Regions from separate parts of the Vibrio sp. SCP2 genome, predicted to be linked through region 1. Evidence: predicted binding sites of a transcription regulator. Region 1 holds the regulator's gene; the other holds the start of a gene.
The links. Region 1 encodes PurR, which represses purine synthesis genes. Its sites were predicted from a motif close to TNANGNAAACGTTTNCNTNA; they were not measured.
Positions count from the first base shown of each region.

Region 2: a site for PurR is predicted at 1,813-1,832, ahead of AC5O63_RS07275 (formate--tetrahydrofolate ligase). Genes of this name have one in related genera too.

Region 1 covers NZ_JCAFVV010000003.1:406,445-411,217, forward strand. Annotated here, with positions in the region: gene cmoM (tRNA uridine 5-oxyacetic acid(34) methyltransferase CmoM) at 1-69, opposite strand, end outside; gene elyC (envelope biogenesis factor ElyC) at 183-986, shown strand; gene torR (two-component system response regulator TorR) at 1,086-1,799, opposite strand; gene torD (molecular chaperone TorD) at 2,037-2,684, shown strand; gene purR (HTH-type transcriptional repressor PurR) at 2,896-3,903, shown strand; cyclic di-GMP riboswitch class I at 4,048-4,134, shown strand; gene AC5O63_RS13000 (TfoX/Sxy family DNA transformation protein) at 4,268-4,773, shown strand, end outside.
Region 2 covers NZ_JCAFVV010000001.1:1,520,073-1,524,845, forward strand. Annotated here, with positions in the region: gene AC5O63_RS07275 (formate--tetrahydrofolate ligase) at 36-1,784, opposite strand; gene AC5O63_RS07280 (hypothetical protein) at 1,950-2,138, opposite strand; gene AC5O63_RS07285 (fatty acid cis/trans isomerase) at 2,178-4,535, opposite strand.

The DNA.
Region 1 (4,773 bases):
TTTGTCAGAACCGTAAATATTTTTTGCAAATTTGTGGGCAATATCGTCGAAATTGCGGTCTTCAGTCACAGCAGCTTAGGTTATCATGTCTAATCGTGCTGCTATTCTGTCATAAGAAAAGCAGGAATAAAGAGGCTTTCTCTTAAATTATAATCAATTGATGTTTTTTCGGACTATTTAGTATGTTTGAGCTGAAAAAAGTTGTGTCTTCTCTACTTATGCCGCTTCCCGCGATGCTAATAATCGGTCTATTCGGCTTAATGTTGATCATGTTTACCCGTAAACAGAAGACAGGCTGCTTTGTTGTTCTATTCTCTTTCATCGGTATCTTCCTCATCGCTTTTCAACCCGTTTCTTCTCGTTTGTTGATGCCGCTTGAACGCCAATACTCGGCCTTTTTTCCGGTCGACCAATCGATCGATTACGTTATGGTGCTCGGCAGTGGTCATGTCGTAGACGATAAGATCCCACCCACTTCTGAATTAAGCCGAACCGGTTTGATGCGCCTTGCCGAAGGTATTCGCATCATGCGTATTTACCCTGGGTCTAAATTGATTTTATCTGGCTATGCGGGCGGCTCTGAAGTGAGCAATGCCCGTATGATGGCGAAAGTGGCTCTCGCCCTTGGCGTCTCGAAATCTGACATTATTCTGTTAGAAACCGCCAAAGATACTTGGGAAGAAGCGAGACAAGCGGCAGCATTCGTTAATACCAAAAAGCTGGTTGTGGTGACTTCAGCAAGTCATATGGAGCGTGCTCTGAATGAATTCTACTCTGCAGGATTAAAGCCGTACCCTGCACCGACCAATTACCTTGCGCATGATAAAGTTACGCAAGCATGGGCTAAATACACGCCTAAAGCGGTGTACTTGGAGCAAACCGAGCGTTATTGGCACGAAACCTTAGGTCAAATTTGGCAAACGCTTAGGAATTGGGCGTCAGATTATGAAGAGCAAGCGCTGCAAGCCGCTGAAAGTAAAGTTTGATTTTTGATACCAATCAGAATAAGAAATCTAGATAGAAAAATACCGAGGCAAGCCTCGGTATTTTTATGTCTGTTAGCTTGGTGTTAGGGTCTATTGACCTTAGTCACCGGCAAACATATAGCCTTCGCCATGAACGGTAACAAAGATTTGTGGATTCTTTGGATCGAATTCCATTTTTGCTCGCATGCGACGAATCAAGACATCGATGGTGCGATCGTTTGGCGCATCAACACGGTGGCTGATCATGTTTAAGATACGTTCGCGGCTGAGAACCTGATTTGGATAAGAGGATAAAGCCACAAGCAGTTCATATTCTGCTTTAGTCAGCTTAACCGGCTCACCGTTACGACTCAGTGCACGGCGCTGAACGTCAAACGTCCACTCACCAAAGCGAACAACATTATCATCTTGCTTCGCTGCGCTGTCAGAGCCCGACGAGTTACGTGCAGCGGAAATTCGCCACAGTAAATTCTTGACTCGAACCAATAGCTCGCGTAATTCAAAAGGTTTAGTGACATAGTCATCGGCACCCATTTCGAGACCAACGATTTTGTCGATGCAGTCCGTGCGTCCTGTTACCAGGATAATTCCAATGTCTGATTGACTGCGAAGTTCGCGAGTTAGCATTAATCCATCTTCACCGGGTAGATTAATATCCAACATCACCAAATCAATCGCGTTGCTTTGTAGCATGTCTCGCATCTGCTCGCCGCTTTCTGCTTCGCTGACTTGGTAACCTTCATTCTGAAAGTAGCCAACGAGCTTACTGCGAGTCACTACGTCGTCTTCTACTACTAGTACGTGATAACTCATCTGCACCACTTAATTTGCATTGGGAATAGTTCTATCATTTATTCTATTCATAAATAGTAACATTTCTAGTATTTATCACTTTAAAAACGAGAAAGATGATTTTTTATTGATTCAAGACAAAACCGCCGCCTTTGTTAATAAATGCTCATAATTCATCTTTTATTGTCACGTAAGCCATTACCGCTATTCATTTTTATTAGTTACACTAATAGGTAGTTATTTTGGGAGTGATACCTAATGCAAGAAATCAAAGCATTCAACGAGAAACGTGCGGAAATCTATTGGTGGCTTTCAAGCCTTTACGCCAAAGAGTTAACTGAAGAGAACCTTGAGCAGTACCATTCAGCTCAAATCCGCTCTTTCCTTACTGGCCTTGGCGAGAATGCCGCTCTTAAACCGTCGATTGATCGTGTCATTGATGCACTTAATCGCTTAATCGATCGCGAAGATGCACAACTAGAGCTTGCTGCTGATTTTTGTGATCTATTTTTGAAGTCTGACCGCGACTCTGCACTACCTTACGCTTCAATGTACATTGGAGAGACTGGCCTGCTTAACGACAAACCAGCGAAAGAGATGGAAGCGTTAATGCTAGAGCATGGTGTTGCTGTCGATGAAGGCTTAAATGAACCTGCTGACCATATTGCCATTGAGCTGGATTTTCTCGGCAACCTCATCATTCGCTCTAATGAGCTTGAGCAAGAGCGTCATATTGAAGAAGCACTGATCGAGCAAGAGGGCTTCATTCGTCAGCACCTTCTAAGTTGGACCCCTAAGTTTTCAGCTAAGTGTCAAACACTCGATGAGTTCGGTTTTTACTCGGCGATCGCTTCTCTCACAGTGGCATTCTTAGAGTTAGATTGCACATACTTAATTGGTGAATAGAGTCTGACAATGTGAACTGACACAGGTCAGTTCGAAGAAATGTGTTTGCCCTAAGTCGGATTGCGGTCTAAAATCGTGACCGCAAACGATAAAAATGAACTATTCAAATACAAACCGCTAAATAAGAGCGGTTTTTGTGTTTCTGATACTTTCTGCCAACTTATTCTAAACTGAATATATTCTCGTGGCAGTCATCGACAGGACAAAATTTATGGCCACTATTAAAGACGTTGCTCGCCTTGCTGGTGTTTCAACAACCACTGTGTCTCACGTGATTAACAAAACACGCTTTGTTGCCGAAGCGACACAAGAAAAAGTGATGGAAGCGGTAACCGAGCTTAATTATGCACCGAGTGCAGTTGCTCGTAGTCTTAAGTGCAACACTACTCGTACAATCGGTATGTTAGTGACGCAATCGACGAACCTATTTTTCTCAGAAGTTATCGACGGCGTAGAAAGCTACTGTTACCGCCAAGGTTACACCTTGATTCTGTGTAATACAGGCGGCATCTATGAAAAACAACGCGACTACATTCGCATGCTGGCTGAAAAGCGCGTAGATGGCATCTTAGTGATGTGTTCAGACCTGACCGAAGAGCTGAGCGAAATGCTTGATCGCCACAAAGATATTCCAAAAGTAGTTATGGATTGGGGCCCAGAAAGTTCTCAAGCAGATAAGATCATCGATAACTCAGAAGAAGGCGGCTACTTAGCAACCAAATACCTAATTGAACGTGGTCACACTGACATCGCTTGTTTAAGTGGTCACTTCGAAAAAGCAGCATGTGTTGAGCGTATTAGTGGCTTTAAGCGTGCCATGGCCGAAGCGGAACTACCGGTAAATGAAGATTGGATTCTTGAAGGTAACTTCGAATGTGATACAGCGGTATTGGCGGCAGATAAAATTGTTGCAATGGATAAAAAGCCAACAGCCGTGTTCTGTTTTAATGACACCATGGCACTTGGTTTAATGAGCCGTCTACAACAGAAAGGCATTCAAATACCTCAAGATATCTCAGTAATCGGCTACGATAATATTGAACTGGCCGAGTACTTCTCTCCGCCACTTACAACGGTTCACCAACCCAAACGTCGTGTTGGTAAGAATGCCTTTGAAATTCTTCTTGAGCGAATTAAAGACAAAGAGCACGAAAAACGCGTGTTTGAGATGCACCCAGAGATTGTTGAGCGTAATACCGTTCGTAATCTAAATAAATAACCTTAAGTCAGACGCTTAGCTAGTAGCCGTACTATTGGCTAAGCGTATATCTCTCCTCTATTTATTGAACCAATGTCACATTTATCCTATACAAACGTGATGTTCTGCGCAGAATTTATTTATTCTTAAAGTGTTCGATTAATGCCACGAACAGGGCAAACCATTCCGAAAGGATGGGACGCAAAGCCTCCGGCCTTAAACAATTTATTGTCTGGTAGCGGGGTTGCCGATGGCGAATATGCAAACTGTCATACCGCTTTTACTTGCACTCGTATGACACCTTACTGACAATGTCTCTGCATAATTTTGCTAATCTCTCGGACCTGCATTGGTGGCGTATACTTATACACCGAGAAAACACAGCATGGATAAACCAATACTAAAAGACTCAATGCGTTTATTTGAGCAGCTAGGACATATCAAGTCTCGCTCAATGTTTGGTGGCTTTGGCATTTTTGCTGATGACACTATGTTCGCACTTGTCGTCAACGATAAGCTTCACGTACGCGCGGACGCGGCTCTCGCTAAACAGTTTAAATCTCAAGGGCTAGAACCTTACGTATACAAAAAACGCGGCTTTCCCGTAGTGACGAAGTATTTTGCGCTTTGTGATGACTGGGCAGCAGACGCAGGTAAAACGTTAAAGATTGCGACTGTCGCTTTAAAAGCAGCAAACCAAGAGAAGCAAACCCAATCGCAAGCGAAGCCGAACCGTTTGAAGGATCTGCCGAACTTAAGGTTAGCGACTGAGCGTATGCTCAAGAAAGCAGGTATAGACACGGTTGAAAACCTAGAAGAAGTGGGTGCCGTACACGCTTTTAAGGCTATACAGTCCACACACTCTGCCGATGTCAACATCGAACTTCTCTG
Region 2 (4,773 bases), on a different contig from region 1:
CTTAGCCTCTTCGAGAATTCGTTGGTCAATCGCGGTTAGCTTAAGCCAATAATATTGCCTTCGTCATCGAGATCGAGATTCATAAACGCAGGCTTCTCTGGTAAGCCCGGCATCGTCATTACGTTGCCACAAAGCGCATAAACAAAGCCCGCACCCGCACACAGTCTCAGTTCGCGGATTGGAACATCAAAGCCAGAAGGCGCGCCTTTTATACTACCGTTGGTAGAAATAGACAGTGGCGTTTTCGCAAGGCATACCGCTAAGTCATCAAAACCGTGCTGTTTTAACTCATCAAGTTGTTTTCTTGCTTGGTAGCTCAATGTAACCCCACAAGCGCCATAACCTGCTTCAGCAACAGCCATCAGTTTTTCTTCGGTTGTTTGGCTAAATTGGTACAGAGGTTTGAAGTGAGCCGTTTTGTTACACTGTGCGATGACTTTCTCTGCTAACTCTACTGTGCCGTCACCACCTTTAGCAAAGCCTTCACTGATAGCGACTTCGACATCATTTGGCAACGCTTCAATCATAGCTTTTAGTGCTTGAAGTTCTTGGTCACTGTCTTGCGGAAAACGGTTGATCGCAACGACCGCAGGCACACCGTACTTGTTGACGTTGTTAATATGCCATTTTAAGTTTCCGAATCCAGCAACGAGGGCATTTTCGTCATTTTCAAATAGCGACTCAGGTATCGCTTGGCCTGGTTTTAGGTCGTAGTGCCCAGAGTTCGCTTTGAGGCCGCGTAGTGTAGCCACTATCACTGCACAATCGGGTGATTTATCTGACATTTGAGCTTTGATATTACACGCCTTCTCAAACCCCATATCTGAACCAAAGCCACCTTCAGTCACAGTGTAATCGCACAGTTTTGTCGCGATGTTGTCAGCGATTATTGATGAGTTACCATGAGCAATATTAGCAAACGGCCCTGCGTGGATAAGCGTTGGAACGCCTTCTAAGGTTTGCATTAAGGTTGGCTCAATCGCTTCTTTCATGCTGACGGCCATGGCACCAGCGACCTGCAAATCTTCCGTGGTGATAGGTTTGCCTTCGATATCGTAAGCGACAACAATACGGCCAATGCGTGCGCGAAGGTCTTTTAAATCAGAAGCAAGAGCAAGAATCGCCATAAGCTCAGAAGCGGCTGAGATATCAAATCCATCTTGGCGTTCGAAGCCATTAATCGTTTTATTGGCTTCATTTTGACCGACAGTAACCATACGTAGCGCTCGGTCGTTGTGGTCCATGACACGTTTCCAGACAACGCGCTGAGGGTCAATTTTGAGGGCAGTCAAACCACTGCGCTGTTCAAAGTCTTTACAGCCTTGACGTTGCTCGTGATAGATACGCGCATCTATGGCCGCTGCGGCTAAGTTGTGCGCTGCGGTAACCGCATGAATATCGCCTGTAAGGTGCAGGTTTAGCTCTTCCATTGGAGCCACCTGAGAGTAACCACCGCCTGCAGCGCCACCTTTGACACCAAATACAGGGCCCATTGAAGGTTGGCGTATACATGCCATGACTGAACGTTTGAGTTTGGCAATGCCCTGAGACAGACCAATCGTCGTCACTGTTTTGCCTTCGCCGAGTGGCGTTGGCGTAATCGCGGTAACCAGAATAAGCTTGCCAGTTGAGTTTTCCTGCAGACGTTTGAGGCTGTGTAAACTTACTTTAGCCTTGTGCTTTCCTTGGCTATGGAATTCGTTGGCATGCAAACCAGCACGCTCAGCAACTTGAGAAATTGGGTGTAGTTTTGTCTCGCGACAGATCTCAATATCAGACAGCATAAAACCCTCAAAATAGACACATAAAAAGTGAGGCAATCGTTTGCGTGCAAATAATAGCGATTAAATTTGCTTTGTAAAGCTCTGATTGTAGGAGAGTGGATTATACGTGTGTCATGGGCGATGGGCAAAAGAAAGCCCCATGTAAATTACGATGGGGCGTTTTCGTTAGTACCAGTCATCTTCAGGGATTATTTTCCCTTCAGGAGCATAAGGATCATCATCAAATGGATGTTCTGCCTTGTTCCTAAGGCTATCAAGTTGATGTTCGAGCATCTGTACGGTGTCGTAATCACCTTCTGAGCAGGCAACATAAATTTGTTGTTCTAAAGCTCTAATGCTGTCATTGATACCCATAGTCACCTCCCTGAGCGTGTCATGCGCAGTTGAACGGTTCTACCTATTCTCAAATCTATTGTAGTCAAGTAGGCCAAATTCGATAGGTTGATCCTCTTGATACCATGCATGAATTCTGTCGCTAAACGGCCAGAATTGGTCTGAACTACGACGAATTGCAAAGGTATCCAACAGCTTAACGTAATCTTCTTCGCTCGAAATATTTTTCAACATTTCGACCAGTTTTGGCACTTGCTGTTCTTTAAGGGATAGATACGCAGCAGGGTAGCTGCCGATCACTCCACGAACCAAAGTAAGGTCATCATTGGCTGGATCGCGGTTACTCTCTTCATCAAATAGACTGGAAATGTTGGTATGAGCATTGTTGTGCAGCAAGGTGTAGAGCTGATCTTTACCACTATCAGACTCAATCATTAACATCATTATCTGAGGTAGATAGATAAGCCCTTTGCCTTTGATGCTATCTATACTACGTAGCAGTTGCTCATTTTCCTGCTTCATTCCCGTTTGCTCGATCTTGAAGCGGTTAGTTAAAACAGGAGCAAGTTGAGTCTGCAAAATATCGTATAGCTCAGCTTTTGGATCGTCTGTCTGATACGGCACTTGTGTAGGTTGATCAAACGGCTTAACGTTACGTTGTAAGAAGTCACTAAGCTGAGCACTTTGGTCTTTGTACCAACTTGAGTGCTCTTTATGGCGCATCTCTCTAGGCAGTAGGGCAACGAAGTTACTTTCGCCTTCTAGGCGCAAGAAATCCATAAACATTCGCGTCATTAACTGATGGCCGAAGTTGCCGTACACATCGAACCCAGCCACTAGTAAATAGTGGATACGCTCGATGAGAGCATAGTCCAGTACCCAAGCGGTTTTTGGGGGAGTGCCGACTAAGCCCTGAACAACAGAAGCGCTATCAAAGTGCCTGAATACTGTAAGGGCAGCGTTCTGATTGGTTCCTTCTCCCGTCCAAATGACATCGGTGGTAAGATGCTTACCGCCTTCAAACCACTGATTGATAAAGTCAGACTTTGCTTGTAAATAACGCGCTTGCTGCCTTGAATAAGATACCCAGTTCGTCACGGGCAAGGTATTGCTTTCAAGCTCACCAGGCAGTTTTAAGTTGTCTGCTTGCGCGCGATAAAACTCGTTCACTTCAGGAATATCTGCTTTGTCTGGGTCGAGGAAGAACACCCAGAAGCGGTCATTGATGACATTTAGCGCCAATTGCCCACGACACACTGGTCCTTTGATGAAGGCATTGATCGTGTTCTGGGAATTGTCGAGCATAAACTTGAAGCGCGCTTTAACCGGTATATCAATAAACGCCGTCATCGGGTTTGCGGCGATATCTGGGGTATAGCCAGGTAGCTTCGCAACATCATAATCCGCGTCGATAAACCACTCTTTCCAATCATTGATTCGCTGTTCATTCAAGGCAAATGGCATATGAGTTTTATCAACAATGGTGCCTTGCTCTGGAATCAATCGGTAATAAACGCGAGAAACGCCCGGATCATCATACGGTCGGCGAGTCGCAATGCGCTTCACAGGTTGGCCTGGTGGAGTCGCAGAGCGCACTAAGGTAAAGAAGCGTGGCTGCTGTTCGTTTAAGTCGGAAAAGTATAAGTGCGACAAAAACAGATGTTCGTAGATGTAACGAGAAGTAAGCTGAACCTTACGAGAACTTTTGTTGAGCAGTGTTTCGTATTCGCTCACTAGCTGTGCTTGCGCTGGCGTTAAAGGCAGCGGCTGATTCATTATCGCACCATCTTGTAGCCAACTGATCAGCGTGGAGTATTCGTTGGAAGCGAGGTTTGGCATCCCATAAGGCATACCCCAAGTCGGGTAGTCCTGTAAGTACTGGTCATATTCTTCAATCGTCGGACAAACTTGAGAGCGGTCAATTGAAAAATCGAACCCTTCGAGTTGAGTTTGATCTGGCAGCGGGTGAGCCTCTTTTTGCATCAGCATGCGAGCAATCAGTCCGGCTTCTAAGTTGGCGGTTGGATTTTGTACACGTTCATTGAGGACTGGGCTAAAACCAAGATCGCGCCACTCTTGAGTAGTTTGAGCATCCTCAAATAGTCGATGAGGTGTGGCTGCTGTTAGGCGAGTCCCTTGATAGATGAGTTCTTTACTTGAACCGCGGTCGATCCCTTCAACTGATGACATTTTCAGTTGGCATGGGGCATCGTAACAAGCGTGGCAGACAACACAGCGTTTATCGATAATGGGTTTAACTTCGGTAAGGAAGAAATCACTTTCTGTGCTATCCACATCAGTGCGGCGCTCCTGCACGTTAGGTTCGCCAAATAACTGGTCGTAATTTAGCCCAGCATAAGTGGCACAGCCGGCGAACGTTAATACCACTGCCATCATCAAAAATGTACGTAAATTCATCTGGATACTTGTACTGACTATTCAATGGACTAATTGCAGCAGATGGCTTCAATAATGGCAAATAATACTTTTGCCCAATTGATAAAAATGACAAAGAAAATGATTGGTTTTAGATTACGGGCTGTCGTATGTCGCTCCTGATTAAGTCAACATTGCCTCGCACCACAATACCGATAAATGACTTCAAATTTTAATAGTATTGACTGAAAGAATTCAATAATGTTTAATGTAATACAAT